One region of the Kocuria rosea genome, then DNA from elsewhere that is predicted to be linked to it. Evidence: riboswitches for the same ligand, from Rfam matches in the RefSeq annotation. Region 1 holds a riboswitch; each other region holds the start of a gene.
What was found. Region 1 has a riboswitch for S-adenosylmethionine ahead of EQG70_RS01165 (acyl-CoA dehydrogenase family protein). Riboswitches for the same ligand answer to the same signal wherever they lie in the genome.
Positions count from the first base shown of each region.

Region 2: linked by a shared signal. The riboswitch ahead of EQG70_RS03295 (methylenetetrahydrofolate reductase) and the one ahead of EQG70_RS01165 (acyl-CoA dehydrogenase family protein) in region 1 are both predicted to bind S-adenosylmethionine.
Region 3: linked by a shared signal. The riboswitch ahead of EQG70_RS11925 (MetQ/NlpA family ABC transporter substrate-binding protein) and the one ahead of EQG70_RS01165 (acyl-CoA dehydrogenase family protein) in region 1 are both predicted to bind S-adenosylmethionine.
Region 4: linked by a shared signal. The riboswitch ahead of EQG70_RS13420 (hypothetical protein) and the one ahead of EQG70_RS01165 (acyl-CoA dehydrogenase family protein) in region 1 are both predicted to bind S-adenosylmethionine.

Region 1 is NZ_CP035103.1:252,495-256,477, forward strand. Features, by position in the region: gene moeB (molybdopterin-synthase adenylyltransferase MoeB) at 1-1,042, shown strand, start outside; SAM riboswitch class I at 1,174-1,268, shown strand; gene EQG70_RS01165 (acyl-CoA dehydrogenase family protein) at 1,382-2,767, shown strand; gene EQG70_RS01170 (MFS transporter) at 2,771-3,983, shown strand, end outside.
Region 2 is NZ_CP035103.1:716,959-720,941, forward strand. Features, by position in the region: gene metE (5-methyltetrahydropteroyltriglutamate--homocysteine S-methyltransferase) at 1-1,245, opposite strand, end outside; gene EQG70_RS03295 (methylenetetrahydrofolate reductase) at 1,302-2,228, opposite strand; SAM riboswitch class I at 2,299-2,405, opposite strand; gene EQG70_RS03300 (ArsR/SmtB family transcription factor) at 2,671-3,024, shown strand; gene EQG70_RS03305 (SRPBCC family protein) at 3,028-3,525, shown strand; gene EQG70_RS03310 (VOC family protein) at 3,528-3,944, shown strand.
Region 3 is NZ_CP035103.1:2,584,923-2,588,905, forward strand. Features, by position in the region: gene EQG70_RS11915 (methionine ABC transporter permease) at 1-45, opposite strand, end outside; gene EQG70_RS11920 (methionine ABC transporter ATP-binding protein) at 102-1,181, opposite strand; gene EQG70_RS11925 (MetQ/NlpA family ABC transporter substrate-binding protein) at 1,178-2,071, opposite strand; SAM riboswitch class IV at 2,172-2,288, opposite strand; gene dxr (1-deoxy-D-xylulose-5-phosphate reductoisomerase) at 2,333-3,607, opposite strand; gene EQG70_RS11935 (GlsB/YeaQ/YmgE family stress response membrane protein) at 3,739-3,983, opposite strand, start outside.
Region 4 is NZ_CP035103.1:2,923,651-2,927,633, forward strand. Features, by position in the region: gene EQG70_RS13410 (glycosyltransferase family 4 protein) at 1-930, shown strand, start outside; gene EQG70_RS13415 (PIN domain-containing protein) at 934-1,317, opposite strand; gene EQG70_RS13420 (hypothetical protein) at 1,329-1,556, opposite strand; SAM riboswitch class IV at 1,570-1,695, opposite strand; gene EQG70_RS13425 (hypothetical protein) at 2,113-2,409, shown strand; gene EQG70_RS13430 (hypothetical protein) at 2,512-2,700, opposite strand; gene cspE (transcription antiterminator/RNA stability regulator CspE) at 2,808-3,014, opposite strand; gene EQG70_RS13440 (DMT family transporter) at 3,237-3,560, opposite strand; gene EQG70_RS13445 (DMT family transporter) at 3,560-3,907, opposite strand; gene EQG70_RS13450 (TetR/AcrR family transcriptional regulator) at 3,911-3,983, opposite strand, start outside.

The DNA of each region.
Region 1 (3,983 bases):
CGTCGTCGGCGCCGGGGGGCTCGGGTCCCCGGCCCTGCAGTACCTCGCCGCGGCGGGGGTCGGGACCCTCGGGATCGTCGACGACGACGTGGTGGCGGTCTCCAACCTGCAGCGCCAGGTGGTGCACACGGCCGCCGACGTCGGCCGCCCCAAGTCCGTCTCCGCCGCCGAGGCCGTCACCGCGCTCAACCCGCTGGTGGAGGTCCGCACCCACCCCGTCCGGCTGGACGCGGACAACGCCGTGGACATCATCGGCCGGTACGACCTGGTCCTGGACGGCGCCGACAACTTCGCGACCCGCTACGTGGTCAGCGACGCCGCCGCCCTGACCGGCACGCCTTGCGTGTGGGGCTCCATCCTGCGCTTCGAGGGGCAGGTCAGCGTCTTCTGGACCGGGCACGGGCCCACCTACCGGGACCTCTACCCCGAGGCCCCGCCGGACGGCGAGGTGCCCAGCTGCGCCGAGGGCGGGGTCTTCGGCATGCTCCCCGCCACCGTCGGCGCGGTCATGGTCACCGAGGCCGTCAAGCTCGTCACCGGCACCGGGGAGCCCCTGCTCGGCCGGGTGCTGCTGCACGACGCGCTGGCGATGACCTGGCGCGAGATGCGGCTCACCCTGGATCCCGACGCCGCCCCGGTCACCGCGGTGGCCCGGCCCGCCGCGGTCTGCGCGCTGCCCGGCGCGGACGCCTCCGAGACCGTCGGGGCGGCCGAGCTGGCCCGGCTGCTCGAGCGCCGGGAGCGCGGGGAGGCGTCCTTCGCCCTGGTGGACGTGCGCGAGGACTGGGAGCGGGAGCTCGTGGCCATCGACGGCGCCGTGCCCGTGCCCCTGCAGGAGATCCTGGACCGCGGCGCGGACGCCCTGCCCCCGGAGGCCCGCGGCGCTGACCTCGTGCTGCACTGCAAGGCCGGGGCCCGCTCCGCGACCGCGCTCGCCGCGCTGCGGTCCTTCTACGCCGGGCGGGAGGAGCGGGTCCGTCACCTCGAGGGTGGAGTGCTTGCCTGGGTGGCGCAGGTGGAGCCGGACCAGCCGGTCTACTGATCCGGTCTCCTGCGGCACACCGCTACACCACCGCGGAGGACGTGACCTTCTGTGACGCCGTCGTGACACTCCATGACGTGCGCCCGTCATCCGGTTGGCCCTGGACCGGGCGGTCTGATGCCATGGCAAGCGCCCCATTCAGAGCGGTTGAGAGATCTGGCTCGACGACGCCGCAGCAACCCGCCCTCCTCCGGGGTCAGGGTGCTAATGCCAGAACCGATGGAGATCCCGGATCTGCAGTCGGTCCGTGACGTCAGCCTCCGGCGCTGCCGCCACCGGGCCCGCCCCCGGCGCGACCGGCCGACCGGCAATCCTCGGTGCGACCGAGAGGACCACCGCATGACCCCGAGCACGGTCGAGGAGACCACCGCCCATCCCCGCGCCGGCACGGACCTCGCCGCCGGCCTGCCCGGGGACTACTCCGGGCTGCGGGAGCACTTCCGGCCGCTGTTCGCGGAGATCGCCGCCGGCGCCCTGGACCGGGACCTCCGGCGCGCGCTGCCCTACGCGGAGGTCGGCCGGCTGGACCGGGCCGGGTTCGGTGCCCTGCGCGTCCCGGCGGCCCACGGCGGCCCCGGGGTCAGCCTCGAGGACTTCACCCGGCTGCTGGTCGACCTGGCCGAGGCCGACTCCAACATCGCCCACCTCTACCGCTCCCACCACGGCTTCGTGGAGTCCCTGCGCTTCCTGCCCCGGGAGCTCCAGGAGGTCTGGTACCCGCGGGTGCTGGCCGGGGCCACCGTCGGCAACGCCTCCACGGAGAAGGGCGGCAACGCGCTGGGCACCCTGAACACCGTGCTGAGCCGGACCCCCGAGGGCTGGGAGCTCACCGGCCGGAAGTTCTACGCCACCGGTTCCGTCTTCTGCGACTACACCCGCGTCTCGGCCGCCCTGGACGGCCGCGACGGGCGCCGCTTCGCCGTCGTCGCCACGGACGCCGAGGGCGTGACGCTCGAGGACGACTGGGACGGCTTCGGGCAGAAGCTCACCGGCACCGGCACCGCGGTCTTCGAGCGGGTGCGCGTCCCGGAGGACGCCGTGCTGGACCGCACCGCCGGCAGCGCGGAGGCCGTCCACGAGGCCGCCTTCTTCCAGCTCGTGCTGCTGGCCGTGCTGGCCGGCATCGCCCGGGCGGCCCGGCGGGACGCGGTGGAGACCATCGCCGGACGCCGGCGGACCTTCAACACCGGGCTCGGCCTGCCGTTCCGCGACGACCCGCTGATCCAGGAGGCCACCGGGCGGATCTCCGCCAAGGCCTTCGCCGCCGAGGCCACCGTCCTGCACGCCGCCCGCGCCCTGGACGCCGGGATCGCCGCCGCCGCAGCGGCCGGCGCCGACCGGCCGGACTTCACCGGGGCCCTCCCGGCGGCGCTGCACGAGTCCGAGATCGCCGTGGAGCACGCCCAGGTCACCGTGCCGGAGCTGGCGCTCGGCGCGGCCCAGGACCTGTTCCTCACCGTGGGCGCCTCCGCCACGTCCACGGCCAAGGGCCTGGACCGGCACTGGCGCAACGCCCAGACCGTGGCCACCCACAACCCGATCGCCTTCCGCGCCCGAGCCCTCGGCGACTACCTCATCAACGGCACCCTGCCGGAGGGCCTGAACGCCATCGGCGACGCGAGGACCGGCGCCACGACCGATGCCACGACCGATGCCACGACCGATGCCGCGACCGATGCCACGACCGATGCCACGACCGACGCCGACCGAACCCCAGGAGCCTGACGCATGAGCACCACGACCACGGCCGCCCCGGGCCGCAGCAGCATCGTCCACGGCAAGAAGCGCGTCCTGGCCTCGGCCTTCGCCGGGACCACCATCGAGTGGTACGACTTCTACCTCTACGGCACCGCCGCCGCACTCGTCTTCAACGTCCAGTTCTTCCCCATGGCCACCGAGCTCGGCGGTATCGTGGCGTCCTTCGCCACGCTCGCGGTCGGGGTGATCGCCCGGCCCCTGGGCGGGATCATCGCCGGGCACCTGGGGGACCGGATCGGCCGCAAGGCCCTGCTGGTGGCCTCCCTGCTGCTCATGGGCGTGGCCTCCACCCTGATCGGCCTGCTGCCCACCTACGAGGTGATCGGCTGGTGGGCCGTCGTCGGGCTCGTGGTCCTGCGCATCCTCCAGGGCCTGTCCGCGGGTGCCGAGTGGGGCGGCTCCGCGCTGCTGAGCGTGGAGCACTCACCGGCCCGGCACCGCGGGTTCTTCGGGTCCTTCACCCAGATCGGCTCCTCCGCCGGCATGCTGCTGGCCACCGGCGCGTTCTTCATCGTGCAGAACGTCATGAGCGAGGAGCAGTTCGCCGCCTACGGCTGGCGCATCCCCTTCCTGCTCTCGGCCCTGCTCGTGGCGGTGGGCCTGTGGATCCGCCTCGGCGTGGCCGACGCCCCGGAGTTCCTGGAGCACCGGGCCTCGGGGAACGTGGCCAAGGCCCCCCTGCGGGAGCTGCTGGTCCACCACCGCCGCCCGGTGCTGGTGACGATCGGCCTGCGCCTGGCCCAGAACGCCGTCTACTACCTGGTGACGGTCTACATGCTGACCTACCTGCGGGACGTGCGCGGGGACAGCGCCGCGGGCGTGACCGCGGTGATGATCGCCTCGGCCATCGGCCTGTTCTCCACCCCGTTCTGGGCCTGGCTGTCCGACCGGGTGGGCCGGAAGGTCGTCTCGGTGACCGCCTACGCGGCGATCGGCGTCTTCGGCTGGGTGCTGTTCGCCTTCCTCGAGGCCGGCCCGCTCGCCCTGCTGCCGCTCGTGGTCATCCTCGGCATCAACCTCGTCCACGACGCGGTCTACGGACCGCAGGCGGCCTGGTTCGCCGAGCAGTTCCCCGTGCACGTGCGGTACTCGGGCGTGAGCTTCGGCTACCAGGTCGGCACCGTCCTGGGCGGCGGGCTCATGCCGCTGATCGCCGCCCTGCTCTTCGCCGCCGGCGGGGACA
Region 2 (3,983 bases), 460 kb from region 1:
CTCGCGCACGGCCGCGTCCCGGACCCCTGCGGCGTCCTGCCGGGTGCGGCGGGCCTCGGCGGCCTCGGCCAGCTCCGGCGCGACCGCCTCCGTCCCGGCGGCGAGACCGCGGGCCAGGGTGACGATCTCGCCGACCTTCTGGTCGGCGAAGGCGAGCCAGCTCCGCAGCTGCGGGTCCAGCCGGGTCTCCTCGGCCACGTCGTGCGGGACGTGGAACAGGGACGTGGAGGAGGCCACGGACACCTGGGCGCCCCCGCGGGCCAGCTCCGCGAGCTGGTCGAGCCGGCCGGCCAGGTCGGCCCGCCACACGTTGTGCCCGTCCACGGCGCCGGCCACGAGCACGGCGGAGTCCTCGCCCCGGAAGAGCTCCAGCTCCTCGGCGGTGGGGGCGGCGCCCTTGACGAGGTCGAGGTGCAGGGCCTCCACCCCGGAGCAGGCCAGCGGGTGCAGCAGCGGCCCGGGGGAGCCGTAGGACGTGGTGACGAACAGCTGCGGGCGCCCGGTCACGGCGGTCAGGCCCGTGTAGGCGTCCCACACGGACGAGGCGAGCTGCTCGCCGGTGACGTCCTGGTCCGCCACGAGGGCCGGCTCCTCCAGCTGCACCCAGTCCGCGCCGGCGGCGGCGAGCTCCTGGAGCAGCCGCGCGTACACGGGCAGCAGCTCGGGGAGCCGCTGCAGCGGGTCGAAGCCCGCGGGGGCGTCGTCGTCGGCCTTGGCGAGGAGGAGGAAGGACACCGGGCCCACGAGGACCGGGCGGACGGTGAAGCCGTGCGCGGCGGCGCGGCGGACGTCGGCCACGAGCCGGTCGGCGGTGGCGCGGAGCGGGGTCTCCGGGCCGATCTCGGGCACGAGGTAGTGGTAGTTGGTGTCGAACCACTTGGTCAGCTCGAGGGGAGCGCGCCCGGCGTCGCCGCGGGCCAGCACGAAGCTCGCGTCGAGGCCGAGCCGGCCCTCGGCGTCGGCGAGATCGGCGAAGCGGGCCGGCACCGCCCCGAGGGCCACGGTGGTGTCCAGGACCTGGTCGTAGAGGGGGAACGCCGCGGGCAGGGACGAGTCCCGGGCGCCGAGGCCCAGCTCCACGAGCCGGCGGTGGGTCGCCAGCTGCAGGTCGGCGGCCGCCGACTCGAGCTCCTCGCGGGTCGAGCGCCCGGCCCAGTAGGCCTCCAGGGCCTTCTTCAGCTCGCGGCGGCGGCCGATCCGGGGGTAGCCGGTGATGGTGGCGGCGGGGAACGGGACAGTGGTCATGGTGGTCTCCTGAAGAGGTGTCGAGGGGTTGTGCGGAACGGTGGGTGGTCGCGTGCTCAGGCGGGGAGCAGGAGGTCCTCGAGCGCGACGGGCACGTGCGGGACGCGCGGGAGGTCCACGTGCTCCAGCAGGTCGAGCGCTGCCCGGTGCTCGTTGAAGGTGTAGAGGTGCAGCCCGGGGGCGCCGGCGTCCAGGGCGGCGCGGGCCAGCCGCGCCGCGAAGGCCACGCCGGCGCGGTGCCGCTCGGCAGGACCGGGCGCGTCCTCCAGCGCGGCGGCCAGGCCCGGGTGGGGCGCCAGGCCCGCCAGCCGGCACAGCGTCCGGAGCCGCCGCGGGTCGGTGACCGGCATGATCCCCGGGACGATCGGGATCGTCACCCCGGCCGCCCGCGCCGCCGCGACCAGGCGCTCGTAGCGCTGCGGGCGGAAGTAGACCTGCGTGATCGCGAAGTCCGCCCCGGAGCGCTGCTTGGCCAGCAGCACCTCGACGTCGTGCCGGAAGGACGGCGACTCCGGGTGCCGGGTCGGGTAGGCGGCCACGCCCACGGCGAGCCGGCCGGCCGCCAGGGCCGCGGTGTGGCGCTGCTCGACCTCGCGCACGAGCTCCACGAGCTCGCCGGCGTGCCGCAGCTCGCCCGGCTCGGCCCCCGGGTCGAGGTCGCCGCGCAGGGCCAGGACGCCCCGGACGCCGCGGCGGACCAGTGCGGCCACGGTCTGCTCCAGCTCGGCCCGGGTGCTGCCGACGCACGTCAGGTGGGCCAGGGGCCGCAGGCTCGTGCGCGCCAGGAGGTGGTCGAGCAGGGCGAGCGAGCTGTCCCGGCGCTGCTCGTCCCCGCTGTACGTCACCGAGACGTGGTCGGGACGGGTGGGCTCGAGCTCCTCGATGGTCCGCAGCAGCATGTCGGCGCTCGCCGCGCTGCGCGGCGGATAGAGCTCGTAGGACAGGGACGGCGGCGCCGGCCGGGCGGTCGGGCGTGGTGTCACGTTCTTCCTCCAAGGGTCACCCCGAGGGAGGGCAGCAGCCGTCCCGGAGTGGACCCGGGAGGCTGCGACAGCTCCATCGGTCCTGGCGGGAGCACCGTTCCGCGCACCCCGTGGCGGGGGCGCGGATGGTTGCTGCGGCGTCGACGAGCCAGGTCTCTCGGCCGCTCTGGATAGATGCAGGACCCATTCCAGCGGCTGCCCCGCCGCGCTGCCAAGTGCGGGCGCCCAGAAGACGCCGGTGCGCCGACTGTGACGACCGCGGCGTCACAGGACGCAACACGGACGCGCGGCGACGCACCGGCGGCGACGCACCGGCGGCGACGCCCATGCGGAGCGCAGGTCCGGGTCCGTCACGATCCGGTCTCGGGTCTTGCCGGGCCGGGGCGGGCGGCCTAGTCTTTGACAACCAACAGGTTGATCAAGGAATCAGTTGACAAACACCGTGGACCCCGGCGACGACGAGCTCGACAGGGCCTTCCTGGCCCTGGCCGACCCGGTCCGCCGCCGCATCGTCGCCCGGCTCAGCCGCGGACCGGCCACGGTCACCGAACTGGCGGAACCCTTCGCGATCTCCCTCCAGGCGGTCTCGAAGCACATCCAGGTCCTCGAGCAGGCGCAGCTCGTCACGCGCACCCGTGACGCCCAGCGCCGGCCCGTCCACCTGGACCCCGCACGGCTCGAGGCGCTCACCGCGTGGATCGACCGGTACCGGCTGGTCCGGGAGGAGCAGTTCCGCCGCCTCGACGCCGTGCTCGACACCCGAGCCGCGGACCGCGGCGAGCACACCCAGGACTGAACCATGGGACACGCACTGCACCTGACCGTCCCCGACGGCCTGCCCTTCATCGACTTCGAGCGCGAGTTCGACCACCCCGTGGCCGACGTCTTCCGCGCCCACGCCGACCCCGAGCTGTTCCGGCAGTGGATCGGGCCGCGCGGGCTGCGGACCCGGATCGACGGCTTCGAGTTCCGCCCCGGCGGCGCCTACCGGTTCGTCCAGCGCGGCGAGGACAGCACCGAGGAGTACGCCTTCCGCGGCGTCTTCCACACGGTGCGCGAGAACGAGCTCGTGGTCCAGACCTTCGAGTACGAGGGCTGGCCCGACGCCGTGGACCTGGAGTACCTGCATTTCGAGGACCTGGGCGACGGCCGGTGCCGGCTGCGCGGGCACACCGTCCACGCGTCCCAGGAGGCCCGCGACGGGATGGTCGGATCCGGCATGGAGAAGGGCATGGCCGAGGGCTACGAGCGGCTCGAGGAGCTGCTGGGCGGGCGGACCGCGCAGGGCGGGGCCTGACCGTGGACTGGACGCTCGAGGTGGTGCTGGTGCCGGTGCGCGACGTCGACCGGGCCGTGGAGTTCTACCGGGACCAGGTCGGCTTCCACCTCGACCACCACACCACCACCGAGCAGATGGACATCGCCCAGCTGACCCCGCCCGGGTCCGGCTGCTCGATCGTGGTGGGCAACCTCCCCGCCCACCGGGAGATGGCCCCCGGATCCCTGCGCGGGCTCCAGCTGGTGGTCGCGGACGCCCGGGCGGCCCGCGAGGAGCTGCTGTCCCGGGGCGTGGAGGTGAGCGGGATCACGGTGCTCGACGAGCGGGACGGCGGCACCGTCTTCGGCTTCAGCGACCCCGACGGCAACTCGTGGGCGGTCCAGGAGCTGCGGGTCCGCGCCGAGCGCCCGCTGATCCCGCCGGAGCACCGCCTCTGACACCGTCACCGGCGCCGGCGACGGCCGCGCACCGCGGCA
Region 3 (3,983 bases), 1.6 Mb from region 1:
GAGCAGACCGAGCAGGCCGGCGAGCAGCAGCGTGACCGCCACCATGTAGAGGGTCTCCCCGAGCGCGGACAGCAGCTCGGGTCCCAGGACGGACCAGTCGTTCACGCGGCCACCTCTCTCAGGGTCGTGATGCGGGACATCTCGTCGACCACGGCCTGCACGGCCGCGTCCGCACCGGTCAGCTCGAAGGTCAGGGACCCGAACGACTGCTCCTGGAGCACGCTGATCCCGCCGTAGGCGATGGTGAAGCGGACCCCGCGGGCGGCGCCGTCCGAGAGCACCCCGCCGATGTCCACGCCGTCGCCGACGTCCACGATCACCAGGCGCCCCCGGTGGGCGCGGCGCAGCCGCTCGACCTCACGGGCGTCGGGCACCGAGTGCAGGACGGAGGAGACGAAGCGGCGGGCGGTCTCGGTGCGGGGCCGGGCGAAGATGTCCACGGTGGAGCCGTGCTCCACGACCTTCCCGTCCTGCATCACGGCCACGCGGTCGGCGATCGCGCGGACCACGTCCATCTCGTGGGTGATGATCACGATCGTGATCCCGAGCTCCCGGTTGACCCGCTGCAGCACCTGCAGCACCTCCTGGGTGGTCTCCGGGTCGAGGGCGCTCGTCGACTCGTCGGCCAGGAGCAGCTTCGGGCTGGTCGCCAGGGCGCGGGCGATGCCCACGCGCTGCTTCTGCCCGCCGGAGAGCTGCTCCGGGTAGTTGCCGGCGCGGGCGGCGAGGCCCACGAACTCGAGCAGCTCGGCCACCCGCGCCCGGCGCTTCTCCTTCGGCCAGCCGGCCCGCTTGAGCGGATACTCGACGTTGCCGGCGACGGTGCGGGAGGTGAAGAGGTTGAACTGCTGGAAGATCATCCCGATCTCCTGCCGCACGGGCGCCAGCTCGGTCTCGCGCCGGCCGGCCACCTCGAAGCCCTCCACGGTCAGGGAGCCCGAGGACACGGGCTCGAGCCCGTTGATCAGGCGCACGAGGGTGGACTTGCCCGCCCCGGAGTAGCCGATCACGCCGAAGATCTCGCCGCGGCGGACGTCGAGGGTGACGTCGTTGACCGCGAGCACCTCGCGCGCCGCCCGCCCCGAGCCGGTGCGGAAGGTCTTGGAGACGTTGCGGAAGGAGACGAGCACCTCGTCCGGGCGCCCGGGTGCGGGCGGCCCGGCGGGGACCGCCGCGCTCACTGCTCCTGGTCCTTCAGCTCCTGCTGGTAGCGCGCGGTCAGCTCCTGGAGCTCCTCCGGCTCCAGCTGCAGCGGCACGGCGGTGTCCTTGGTCTCCTCCATCTCGGCGTCGAGCACGGCCTGCTCGTGGTAGAGGTCCGCGACCTGCCGGAGGGTCTCGTCGTCGGCGAGCTCCTCCGTGGTGGTGAAGAGGTTGACGTAGGCGCGGGAGCCCTCGGACTCGGGGTCGTCCTGGGCGAGCGCGGACTGCGGGTCGATGTCGGCCCGCGAGAGGAAGTCGTTGTTGATGACCGAGCCGGCCACCGAGTCGAGCGAGAGCACCGTCTGCTCCGCGGAGACCGGGGTGACCCGCACCGTGGAGGCCTCGGTGTCGACGTCGAGCTCGGTGGGGATGAGGGTGTCGCTGGTCAGCTCCACGAGACCTGCGGCCTCGAGCACGAGCAGGGCCCGGGAGAGGTTCACGGCGTCGTTGGGCACCGCGATCTCGTCGCCCTCCTGGAACTGCTCCACGGAGTCGTACTGGTTGGAGTACAGGCCCAGCGGGTAGATCGAGGTCGAGCCGATCGGGGTGATGGAGCCGCCGGCCGCGTTGTTGTAGTCGGCGAGGAACGGGACGTGCTGGAACCAGGTCATCTCCACGTCACCGGACTCGGTGGCGGGGTTCGGCTGGTTGTAGTCGGAGAAGTCGACGTACTCGACGGTGATGCCCTGCTCCTCGGCCACCCGCTGGAGGGCGTCGTGGGTCGGGTCGGTGCCCACCACGCCGATGGTGACCTTGTCGTCGGCGAGCACGCCCTCGCCGGAGGACTCCCCGGCGGAGCCGCCGCAGGCGGTGAGGGCGAGGCCGAGGGTCGTGGCCAGGGCGAGGAAGGGGAGGCGCTGCGATCGCATGTGGTGCCTTTCCGTGGGTCCGGGGTGTCGGAGGTCTCCACCGGGGCCAACGGGTCCGGCGGCCACGGTCGAGGGCGCGCCGGAGGGCGCGTGCGCGGTCGGACCGTACTTGCCGCCGGCCGTCGTCGGCCGGTGCCGGATGGTTCACCTGGGGCACCCCACTACGGGAGAGGGTTGCCGCCCAGCAAGCCAGGGCTGCACGCTGGGACTCGTCATCCGCCTGACACACTAGCACGTGCGGCGGGGCCGGGCCCGGCCCGGTCAGCGGGCGAGGACCTCGCGGGCCCGCCGGCGGGCCCAGCGCTCGGCCGCCAGCACGGCCTCGAGCTCCAGCGGGCCGTCGTCGTCGTGCTCGCCCAGCACCGCCTCGACGGTGTCCACGATGGCGGGGAACCGGATCCGGCCGTCGTGGAAGGCGTGCACCGCCTCCTCGTTGGCCGCGTTGAACACGGCGGGGAAGGTCCCGCCCCGCTCCCCCGCCGCCTTGAGGAGCTCGACGGCGGGGAACGCCACCGGGTCGAGGGGCTCGAAGGTCCACTCCGTGGCGCGCGTCCAGTCGCACGGCAGGGCGGCCCCGGGCACCCGGTGCGGCCAGGCCAGGCCGAGGGCGATGGGAAGGCGCATGTCCGGGGGCGAGGCCTGGGCGAGGGTGGAGCCGTCCACGAACTGGACCATGGAGTGCACGACCGACTGGGGGTGGACCACCACGTCGATGCGCTCGAGGGGGACGTCGAAGAGCAGGTGGGCCTCGAGCACCTCGAGGGCCTTGTTCACCATGGTCGCCGAGTTGGTCGTCACCATCAGGCCCATGTCCCACGTCGGGTGGCGCAGCGCGTCCCGGGGCGTGACCGTCTCGAGCTCCGCCCGGGACCGGCCGCGGAAGGGCCCGCCGGAGGCCGTCAGCACGAGCCGGTCCACCTCCCCGGCGGTGCCGCCGCGCAGCGCCTGCGCCAGCGCGGAGTGCTCGGAGTCCACGGGGATCAGGGCGTCCGGGTCCCCGGTGGCCGCGGCGGCGGCCTTGACGAGGGCGCCGCCGGCGATCAGGGACTCCTTGTTCGCCAGGGCGAGCCGGTGCCCGGCCCGCAGCGCCGCCAGCGTGGGGGCGAGGCCGATGGAGCCGGTGATCCCGTTGAGCACGAGGTCGGCGTCGGGGTGGGCGGCGGCCGCGGACGCGGCGTCGGGCCCGTGCACGACGTCCGGGCGGTATCCCCCGGCCCCGGCGGACGCGGCCCCGTCCGCGATGAGGCCGGCCAGCCGGGCGGCGTCCTGGGCGGTGCCGCTGGTCGCCACGAGCGCGGCGCGGGTCTCGAGGGCCTGCTCGGCGAGGAGCTCGAGGTGCCGTGCTCCGGCGGCGAGGGCGACCACGGTGAACGGGTCCGCGCCCTCGAGCTCGCGGGCGGCCCGCACGACGTCGAGCGCCTGGGTGCCGATCGAGCCCGTCGAGCCGAGGACGCTGATCCGGCGGGGGCCGGCGGCGGCCAGGGCGCGCAGCTCGGGTGTCGGGCGGGTGCGGGGCGAGGTGGCGGGGGGCGTCATGGCCCCAGTATCCCCCAGCGCCACTCCTCGGTGCGGTGCCCGCAGGGGGTGCCTGCGGACGGCCCGGAACGGGCCGAGGCCCCGTCCACCGGGAGCGGTGGACGGGGCCTCGGCGACCGACGGGGGTGGGGTCAGCGCGTGGCGCGACCCTTGCGGCCGGAGACCGCGCCCCAGATGAAGAGCACGATGAGGGCTCCCACGACGGCGGTGATGATGGTGCCGATGTCGAACGCGGACTCCAGGTCCCCGATGCCGATCAGCGAGCCGAGGAAGCCTCCGAGGAGGGCCCCCACGATGCCGAGAACGATCGTGACGATGATGCCGCCACCCTGGCTGCCCGGCATGATGAGCTTGGCGAGGGCGCCGGCGATGAGGC
Region 4 (3,983 bases), 1.3 Mb from region 1:
ACCGTGGCCCGGGTGCGGCGGCAGCTGGAGCGCTTCCGGCCTGACGTGGTCCACGTGGCCTCCCCGTTCGTGCTGGGCCGCCGGGCGATCCTGGCGGCCCAGCAGCTCGGGGTGCCGTGCGTGGCGGTCTACCAGACCGACGTGCCCGGCTACGCGGCCAAGTACGGGGCCCCGTTCCTCGAGCAGCTCCTGTGGGGGCACGTGCGCTCCATGCACAACCTCGCCACGCTCACGCTCGCGCCGTCCACCGCGGCGGTCCGGCAGCTCACCGAGCACGGCGTCCAGGACGTGCACCTGTGGCGGCGCGGGGTGGACACCACCCGCTTCTCCCCCCGGCACCGCGACGAGCGGTGGCGGGAGGAGGTCGGCGGCGGCCGGCGGATCGTCGGCTACGTGGGCCGGATCGCCCCGGAGAAGCAGGTCGAGGACCTCTCCGCGGTCGCGGACCTGCCCGGCACCCGCCTGGTGGTCGTGGGCTCGGGCCCGGAGGAGGACGCCCTGCGCCGCCGGCTCCCGCAGGCCCACTTCACCGGGCGCCGCAGCGGTGCCGACCTGGCGCGCATCATGGCGTCCTTCGACGTGTTCGTCCACCCCGGCGAGTTCGAGACGTTCTGCCAGACGATCCAGGAGGCCATGGCCTCGGGGGTGCCGGTGGTCGCGACCGGCCGGGGCGGTCCCCTCGACCTCGTGGACCGGTCCCGCACCGGCTGGCTCTATCCCCCGGGCGACCTCGGGGCGCTGCGCGGGTACGTGGCGGATCTCCTGGGCGACGAGGCGAAGCGGGCCGCGTTCGGCGTCGCGGCGCACGCGGCGGTCCAGGGCCGGACGTGGGACGTGCTGGTCGGGCAGCTGCTCGAGCACTACGAGCGCGCCGTGGCGCTCTCGGCGCAGGGGCAGGGGCGCAGCCGCCGGCACCGCCGGGCCGTCTGAGGGCTACCGGCGGGCGGGGGACGCGTCCAGCACGGGCGCCCCGGTGCCGGCGTACCGCCCCGGCTCCGCGGTCAGCACGGTCAGCCCGTGGACCAGGGCCGTGGCCGCGGTGAGCCCGGCGAGCGGATCGGCCGCCCCCGTCGCGGCCAGCGCTCCCCACGCCCGGGCCACGGCGGCGTCCGCGGGGAGGACCCGGCCCGGGAAGCGCAGCTCGAGCTGCTCCGCCCACAGCGTCTCGTCGGGCCGCTCGGCGAGCAGCTCCCCGAGCACCGTGGCGGGCAGGAACAGCCGCCGGTGTCCGTGCCGGCGCAGGACCTCGGCCAGCTCGGGGCAGCGCTCCGGGGTGCGCACCCCCAGCAGCACGGAACGGTCCAGGAGGAGGTCCACGGCGGCGGGCCTCAGGCCGCGGCGGCGAGCTCCCCGCGGGCCGGAGCCAGCAGGAAGTCCACGAACTCGGTGCGGACCTGCACCACGCGGGCGTAGTCCTCGACGCTCATGGCGGAGACGCTGATCGCCGGGACGCTCGGCGCGGGGTCGCGGCGGGTCCCGTCCCCGGTGGCCGGGACGGCGTGGGAGGGCTGGGGGAACGCGCCCGTGCGGGCGGCGGAGTGGCGGAGGTCGGACATGACCGGGATCCTTCGTGCGCTCTTGCTCGCACCGGGTACCGCTGCTGCGGCGATGCGAGCCGCTTCGTCATCCGAACCACCCGTGAACATGGGGTTGGTGCCCGGTCAAGTCGGAGCTTGCCGACCGGGTCTCTTGAAGCTCTCCCCATTGAACCACATCGGCCGAACCGTGTCCGCGTGCGGCGACCCGGCCGGATCCGGTGCCCCCTCCTGTGCACAGGCCTTCCCCGGGGTGTCACCGCCCGGACATCTCGACGACACATCGTTGCGCTGGAATGGGTCCCGTAGTACCGGGGACGGCGCAGGCGACGGCCCCGCGCATTACGTTTCAGTGACACAACTCACGACTCGCTTGTCGAGGTGTCGGTGCCGCGGGGTAGCCTGAACCTGCTTCTCGAGATGCGGCGTCCACGCCCTCGGCCGGAGATCGACGATCCCCGGCGGAACCGTGGAGGGGCTCCGACCCGCTGCGCGCCAACCCGATGTTCCCGGGTGGATCGGATGACGAAGCGGCGGGCAACGCCATCGGATGCCTGCAAGAACGTCAGGAGAAAACATGACCATGTCCGAAGAAAGAACAGCCATCACCACCGACCAGCGCGAGGAGTGGATCGACGTGACCGTCACCGCCCTCCCCGATCTCCACCTCGTCCGTCTCACGTCGACCGACGGGGACGTGCAGGAGTACCTGAGCCCCGAGGCCGACGACCTGGCCGCCGCGGCGGAGCACACGGAGGGTACGGCGCAATGGTGCGCCAAGTACCGCCAGCTCCTCGTTCCCGGAGCCCTCGCGGCGACCGGACGGCACCCGTTCTTCAAGCTCCACCCCTCGTCCCTCCCGCTGTCGGCATAGCCGGCGGACAGGAGCGCACGGAGGCCGCAGCCCGTCGGGCTGCGGCCTCCATCGTGCGGGAGGACGGTGACGTCCGGAGCGCCGGTGGGACCCGCGGGGTGCTCACTCGAGGCCGTAGTCCCCCGCCGAGCCCCAGCCGCCGCCGGCCTCGTCGGCGGAGCCGTCGAATCCCCACTCGGAGGCCTCGACCTCGAACGGCACGGAGACGTCCAGCTCGGCGTCGGAGACCCGGTTCACCACGAAGGGGTCCTCCGGCTCCTCCGCGGCGGGGAGCGGATCGGGAATGGTCACGGCGCTTCCTCCCGGTGCTGCTCGGCGGGTACGACGACAGAACCGCCGCCGGGCGCAGCCCGACGACGGTTCTGGAGGATCAACGGGCCGGAGCCCGCGGAAGATCCTTAGGAGATGACGTTGATGTTCGCAGCCTGGGGGCCCTTGGGGCCGTCCTGGGTCTCGAACTCGACGCGGTCGTTCTCGTTCAGCGAGCGGAAGCCGTTCGAGTTGATCGCGGAGAAGTGGGCGAAGACGTCCTTGGAGCCGTCCTCGGGGGTGATAAAGCCGAAGCCCTTGTCAGCGTTGAACCACTTGACGATACCGGTAGTCATGGGAGACCTGATCCTTCATGAGATGAACGTTTCCCGACGTTCGAGAAACAAAACAGTTGTGATGCATGGAAAACGTCTTCTCAGAAAAACTGCTGCACCCGAGTGGGCCGAACTGCTTGAAAGACAAAAACGAACCTCAACAACTGCGGACTACTCTACACGAGATCCGGCGCCGCACCACCCGGGACGGGGCGCCGGACCCGGCCCGGCACCGGGGACCGCTCAGACCGGCGGGGCGCCGAGCTCGATGAGGAGCACTCCGCCGGCGATGAGGGCCACCCCGGCCGCCGTCACCCAGGTGAACGGCTCGCGGAACAGGACCCGGCCGGCCAGTGCCGTCAGCGCCACGCCGGAGGCCGACCAGATGCCGTAGGCGACGCCCAGCGCCATGCCCTCGGCCAGGACGAGGCTCAGGCAGGTGAACGCCACCAGGTAGCCGACGGCCACGGCGGCGTACCAGCGGCGGCGGCCCCGGGCGGCCATCCGCAGGGACAGGGTTCCAGCGACCTCGGTGAGGATCGAGACACTGAGGAAGAGCCAGGCCATCAGGCCGCCTCCTCGGTCTCGCGGGCGGGGCGGCGGGAGCCGAGCTCCACGCAGAGCACGCCGGCCACGACCAGCACGATCCCGGCCAGCACGGCCGGGCTCAGCCGCTCACCGTAGACCACGGCCGCCGCCAGAGCGGTGAGCATCACCCCGAGGGCGGCCCACACGCCGTAGGCGACCCCCACCGGCATGCCGCGGCGCAGCACGGCCGCCAGGAGGGTGAACGCGGCGAGGTAGCCGGCGACGACGAGCGCGTACCAGGCGGGCTCGTCCAGAGCCGCCTTCAGCGACAGCGTGGCCGCCACCTCGGCGAGCACGGCGGCGAGCAGCAGCAGCCGGCGCAGCACGGCTCAGCCCTCCAGGAGCTCGTCGGCGACCGCCCTGACCCGGGCCCGTTCCTGCGGGTCGGGGGCGAAGACGCCC